DNA from 3 places in the Pantoea sp. NSTU24 genome. Region 2 is predicted to be linked to each of the others. Evidence: predicted binding sites of a transcription regulator. Region 2 holds the regulator's gene; each other region holds the start of a gene.
The links. Region 2 encodes CRP, which controls carbon source genes, mostly activating them, when cyclic AMP is high. Its sites were predicted from a motif close to ATGTGANNNNNNTCACAT; they were not measured.
Positions count from the first base shown of each region.

Region 1: a site for CRP is predicted at 1,339-1,356, ahead of udp (uridine phosphorylase). Genes of this name have one in related genera too.
Region 3: a site for CRP is predicted at 840-857, ahead of ACLHDD_RS15890 (PTS mannitol transporter subunit IICBA). Genes of this name have one in related genera too.

Region 1 covers NZ_JBKIWZ010000001.1:3,433,482-3,435,684, reverse strand. The annotation lists gene ACLHDD_RS16335 (tetratricopeptide repeat protein) at 1-376, opposite strand, end outside; gene udp (uridine phosphorylase) at 467-1,228, opposite strand; gene ACLHDD_RS16325 (dienelactone hydrolase family protein) at 1,531-2,203, shown strand, end outside.
Region 2 covers NZ_JBKIWZ010000001.1:2,896,755-2,898,957, reverse strand. The annotation lists gene ACLHDD_RS13910 (YccS/YhfK family putative transporter) at 1-642, opposite strand, end outside; gene crp (cAMP-activated global transcriptional regulator CRP) at 700-1,332, opposite strand; gene ACLHDD_RS13900 (OsmC family protein) at 1,637-2,041, shown strand.
Region 3 covers NZ_JBKIWZ010000001.1:3,330,386-3,332,588, reverse strand. The annotation lists gene ACLHDD_RS15895 (DUF3053 domain-containing protein) at 1-684, shown strand, start outside; gene ACLHDD_RS15890 (PTS mannitol transporter subunit IICBA) at 1,116-2,203, shown strand, end outside.

The DNA.
Region 1 (2,203 bases), 540 kb from region 2:
CACGCATCAGCGAGGCCAGCCCATACTGCGCCACCTCCTCACGTCTGTTGAGCCAGCCACACACCTCGGTTAAGCCATCCAGCCAGGTCTCGGAGGCGGTGGCCTGCACCGCAGGCGGTGAATGAAGGATTTTCTGATAGGTTTTGTACGCTTTCGTGTGCTGGCCCAGACGCAGCAGGCAAAGGGCATAGTCGCTCAGCACCTGCATCTGATTCGGCATTGACCGCAGGACTTCTTCACAGCAGCGGGCAGCCAGCGCATAGTCACCCTGCTGCATGGCGGCGCGGAAACGTTCGGCGCTGCGTTCCAGCCGCGCGTTGAGTGCGGCCGGATTAACGCCAGGAGCAGGACGTCGGACAGGAAAGGTATGGCGCATAAACATCCTCAGGTCTGACTGATGTTACGCGCCGTTAATAACCAGCAGCAGATTTCTGAGCCCGGAAAAACCAGCTGCCTGACGCGATCGTTACAGCAAGCGACGCGCCGCTTCGACCACAATCTTCACGGCGTCGCTTTCTGTCTGCTTCATGGTGACCGCATCCGGGATCTCTTTCTGAGTACGGTTCACAATCACACCGGCCACCATACCGGCCCGCAGGCCCTGGCTGGCGCACATGGTTAACAGTGTAGCGGATTCCATCTCATAGTTAAGGACGCCCATCTCCTGCCACTCTTTCATCGAACCTTTGAAGCGACTGACCACGCGTCCTGACACGGTGTCATAGCGTTCCTGGCCTGGATAAAAGGTGTCTGATGAGGCGGTGATGCCGATGTGTGTCTTCGCGCCACAGGCTTCTGCGGCGGCGACCAGCGCCGTGGTGCAGCTGAAATCCGCCACTGCCGGGAACTCCATCGGTGCAAAATGCAGGCTGGCGCCATCCAGGCGAACCGACGCTGTTGTCACCAGCACATCACCAACGTTGATGTGGGGCTGGATTGCGCCCGTAGTGCCGACGCGCAGGAAGGTCCGTACGCCAAGCTGCGCCAGCTCTTCAACCGCGATTGAGGTGGAAGGGCCACCAATACCGGTAGAGCAGACGACAACGGGCTTCCCATCCAGTTTTGCCAGCCAGGAGGTAAATTCACGGTGCGAGGCGAGATGGGTGGCCTCTTCCATCAGTCCGGCAATTTTCTTCACGCGCTCCGGATCGCCTGGCACAATCGCCAGGGTAGCGCCCTGCAGGTCGGCTTTGGTCAGGCCCAGATGGAAAACGTCAGACTGTGTCATTTCAGACTCCTGTTAAGGGAAAGTATCGCGCCACTTTACGTCAGCACGCCGGATAAATATGTGACAACACTCACCTAAGAAAATGAAAGTTACATTTTACGGAACATGAATTGAGACTAATGTCACATAAATACATCTTCTTTAGCGGGACTGTGTTCAGCAAGGCTGTGCCGGCGTTAGCGCAATGTTAAAGAGTGGGAAGATTTTATTCGCGGCTGATCCTGTGGCCCGGGACCTGGCGCGCGCAGTTTACAGCCAGGCTATAGTTACCTGATTGCGTAAATGCTTGCACGGAGAGACTCATGAAACCCAGTGATAATATGGCACAAAAACCGGCGACGGACGGCTTTGCCCCTGCCGTGCAGCCCACCGCCGCCACCACCATCATGACCGACAGTCCGGCCATTCATGCGGGTGAAACCTCAGTGCCCAGCCAGGGCGAAAACATGCCAGCTTATTTCGCCAGGCCGCAGGGCGCAGACGGCCCGCTGCCTGTGGTGCTGGTGGTACAGGAGATCTTTGGTGTGCATGAACATATCCGGGACATCTGTCGTCGCCTGGCGCTGGAGGGCTATCTGGCTATCGCGCCTGAGCTCTATTTCCGTGAGGGCGACCCGACGGAGTATCACGATATTCCGACGCTGTTCAGCGAACTGGTCAGCAAAGTGCCGGACACCCAGGTACTCTCCGATCTCGATCATGCCGCCAACTGGGCAGCACGTAATGGCGGAGATATTCGCCGTATGGGCATCACCGGATTCTGCTGGGGCGGCCGCATCAGCTGGCTTTATGCTGCACACAATCCCCAGCTGCGCGCTGCGGTGGCCTGGTATGGACGACTGACCGGAGAACGCACCCTGAAGCAGCAGAAGCACCCGATTGATATTGCTGTCGATCTTAATGCGCCAGTGCTGGGTCTGTATGGCGGTCAGGATGAGGGGATCCCACTGGAGAGCGTCGAGCAGATGCGTCAGG
Region 2 (2,203 bases):
CATCTGCTGATAACAGGTGTTGATCAGATCGACCACCTTCTGCTGGCGAGCCAGCAACGGCGGCAGGGCCTTTTCCGGGTCGGTCAGCTGCGTCAGCAGGGTATATTTGGCGTCGCAGTAGTTAGCCAGCTCGCGGTAGATCAGACTCAGGCTCTCGCGCATCGGCTGCTCTTTCCACAGCCAGAACCAGAACCAGTTAAACAGCCCGTACCAGAGCGTACCGCCAATATAGAGCAGCGGCGGAACATAGATCGGCATGCGACCGACCAGGCTCAGGGTAAAGATAGCGGCGATAAGGGTGCCGGGCAGCAGACGACCATGCAGCGGGCTGATCTCGCCGGTTACGCCGAGCAGCAGGGGCATGATCAACAGGATCAGCGGCAGCGGCACCGTCTGCAGAGTGAGCCACTGGATCAGGAAGCTACCGAGGGCAAACAGGCTGCCACCCACGATCAGGCGTTTGAAGAAGCGTTTATGCGGTGTATCCAGACCAGCGATGTTGCAGCAGGCAGGCACCAGCGAGAAGAGCAGGCCTTTTTGCAGGTCGCCAGTCAGCCAGCCCAGCGCGACCGGCAGGCAGAGCACCAGCGTCTGCCGCAAGGCGTAGTTCACTTCAGGATGGTAAATTATTCGACGCCACATCGGCTCAGCACAAACAATAACGGCGTGATGTTGCCATCACGCCGTGGGTGACAGGAATTAGCGGGTGCCGTAAACGACGATGGTTTTGCCGTGTGCAGAGATCAGATTCTGATCTTCCAGCATCTTCAGAATACGGCCCACGGTTTCACGTGAACAACCAACAATCTGGCCAATTTCCTGACGCGTAATTTTAATTTGCATGCCGTCGGGATGCGTCATGGCATCTGGCTGTTTCGCCAGGTTGAGCAGGGTCTGTGCAATGCGTCCGGTGACGTCGAGGAAAGCGAGATTACCCACTTTTTCGGACGTGACCTGCAGGCGACGCGCCATCTGCGACGAGAGTCGCATCAGGATGTCAGGGTTAACCTGAATCAGCTGACGGAATTTCTTGTAGGAAATCTCTGCCACTTCACACGCACTTTTCGCACGTACCCAGGCGCTGCGCTCCTGGCCTTCTTCGAACAGGCCAAGCTCACCAATAAAATCACCCTGATTCAGGTAGGAAAGAATCATCTCTTTGCCTTCTTCATCTTTAATCAGAACCGCGACGGAACCTTTCACGATGTAGTAAAGCGTTTCTGCTTTTTCACCTTGATGAATCAGCGTACTTTTGGATGGATACTTGTGAATATGGCAATGGGACAGGAACCATTCGAGTGTAGGGTCTGTTTGCGGTTTGCCGAGAACCATTCGCTATTATCCTCTGTTGTAATCGTGCCCAAAATACAGGGGGCAGTTTTCCCTGTCAGGCGGTGAAAGCTTCAAGCGTTTTCCCTTTCAGGAAATTATTCGGGCCGCATCAGGCGCAGTGCGCATCATTCTTCCCGGCTTCGTCATCGGGTGACGAAAACTATTTTCAGCACTGTTTGTAGCACAGCTTTAGCCGACTGTCTTCTGTTGTCTCGCTTCAGCTACAGGCGGATTTCTCCGGATTGCTGTTTACCAGGGGAAAGCGTACTCTGGCGACAAAACAGCGTATTCCGGAGTAAAAATCATGCAGGCAAGAGTGAAATGGGTAGAAGGACTGACATTCCTTGGAGAATCCTCATCCGGCCATCAGATCCTGATGGATGGCAATTCGGGGGATAAAGCGCCCAGTCCAATGGAGATGGTGCTGATGGCGGCGGGTGGGTGCAGCGCGATCGACGTAGTCTCAATTCTGCAAAAAGGCCGCAACGATGTGGCTGATTGCGAAGTAAAATTGACCTCAGAACGTCGTGAAGAGGCACCGCGAATCTTTACGCACATCAACCTGCATTTTATCGTTAGTGGCAAATCGCTCCAGGATAAAGCGGTCTCACGCGCGGTGGATCTTTCGGCGGAAAAATATTGCTCGGTCGCCATCATGCTGGGTAAAGGCGTGACAATGACGCACAGCTACGAAGTCATTGAGTTATAATAGCCGCAGGTTTTTTAACGTGAGTGGCCGTCCGTTATAAGACCTGACCCGGGCAGGGAATCCGCGTTGAGATTGTGCCTGCGCAGGAAATGGGGTCAGATCGGAACGTCGCCTGAGCCCATTGCTGGCCGCGCGATTGCGCATCTCATCCCTGATGTGCGC
Region 3 (2,203 bases), 430 kb from region 2:
GGCATTATGCTCGCTGGCGCGCTGATCGTACTGCAGCTCACCGCATGTGGTGACAAAGAAGGCGACCAGCGTAAAGCATTTATCGACTTTCTCCAGAATACCGTGATGCGCAGCGGCGAACATCTTCCCAGCCTGAGCGAAAGCCAGAAACAGAGTTTTGGCAACTTCGCCAGCGATTACGCCATTATGTATGGCTTTTCACAGCAGGCGAATAAAGCGGTGGAACAGGGAATGCGCCCGGTGGTCGATGAGCTTTCTGCGATTCGCGTTCCGCAGGATTACCTCAGCCGTCGCGACTCACTGCGTCAGGCCAACAGCGCCCTGGTCATTGTTACCCAGCAGATTGAAAGCGCCAAAATGCAGGCAGACAGCAGCAAAGCGGCACTGAAGCAGTCGGATGACCTGAAAAAAGTCTACGATACCGCCTACAACAAAGTGGTGACGGTGCCCGCCAATCAGTTGATCCCACTGCTGCCCCAACTGCAGGCGCTGAGCCAGGGTGCGGTGCAGACCGGCGACTTCCTGCAGCAGCAGGGCTCCCGTGTCAGCTTCAACGATGGCGGCGTGCAGTTCCCGACCCAGGATCAGGCCACGCAGTATAACGCGCTTATGAGCACGCTTTCTGCCAACGCTCAGGCACTGCCGCAGGCCCAGGCGGCTGTTCAGGGTGGCATTCAGCAGTAAATCCGCTTTACGGGCAGAGGTCCTCCTGCTGCCCGTTTCCTCACCCTTTCTCTTCCCCATTCTGGCCCACTGAATGAAGTGTGATCTGGCGCATTTTTGACCAAAAATATTTTGTGATAAACATCACACATCTGTAATAAACCACACCCCGCAGGATGTGACACACATCACAGATAATCTGTCTTTCTGATTAAAAATACGGCAACACAGCGGTGGTGCGTCAATAAAATGTGATCATAGTCACGCAAAATCCCCCTGAAGACACCCTCATTCAGTGATATAGATCACACTAATTCCATGCCCTACGCAGTGCCAGATTCGCGTGATAGAGTCCGCGTGCATACAGTAATACCACCGGCTTCGGCTCGGGGTGGCTAAACAAAAACAAACGCGCTCTCCTATTGCAGCGCGTCTCAATAAGGGGTGGGTTTATGTCCTCATCAGTGAAGGTCAAAGTACAGAGCTTTGGTCGCTTTCTGAGTAATATGGTGATGCCAAACATCGGGGCGTTTATCGCCTGGGGTATCATCACCGCACTGTTTATTCCAACTGGCTGGCTCCCTAACGAAACGCTGGCCAAACTGGTCGGCCCGATGATCACTTACCTGCTGCCGCTGCTGATCGGTTTCACCGGCGGACGTCTGGTAGGCGGCGATCGCGGTGGCGTGGTCGGCGCTATCACCACCATGGGTGTGATTGTCGGTGCAGATATGCCGATGTTCCTGGGTGCGATGATTGCCGGTCCGCTGGGTGGCTGGGCGATTAAGTCATTTGACCGGGCAATTGACGGCAAAATCAAAAGCGGCTTCGAGATGCTGGTTAACAACTTCTCGGCCGGTATTATCGGGATGGTGCTGGCCCTGCTGGCATTCCTGGCCATTGGTCCGCTGGTAGAAGGTCTGTCGCACATTCTCGCGGCGGGCGTAAACCTGATGGTGCAGAACAACCTGCTGCCGCTGACCTCCATCTTCGTGGAACCGGCGAAAATCCTGTTCCTGAACAACGCCATTAACCACGGTATCTTCTCTCCTCTGGGCATCCAGCAGGCGAGTGAAGCGGGTAAATCGATCTTCTTCCTGATCGAAGCAAACCCGGGTCCGGGGATGGGCGTGCTGATGGCCTACATGTTCTTTGGCCGCGGTAGTGCGAAACAGTCTGCGGGCGGTGCAGCCATTATCCACTTCCTGGGCGGTATCCATGAGATCTACTTCCCTTATGTACTGATGGCACCTCGTCTGCTGCTGGCCGTGATCCTGGGTGGAATGACTGGCGTCTTCACGCTGACCGTCCTGAACGGCGGCCTGGTCTCGCCTGCTTCACCGGGTTCTATCCTGGCGGTGCTGGCGATGACGCCAAAAGGCGCTTACTTCGCTAACGTCGCCGCTATCGCGGCCGCCTTTGCTGTCTCTTTCGTGGTTTCCGCTATCCTGCTGAAAACCAGCAAAGTGAAGGAAGATGATGATATCGAAGCCGCGACTCAGCGCATGCATGAGATGAAAGCGCAGTCCAAAGGCCAGAG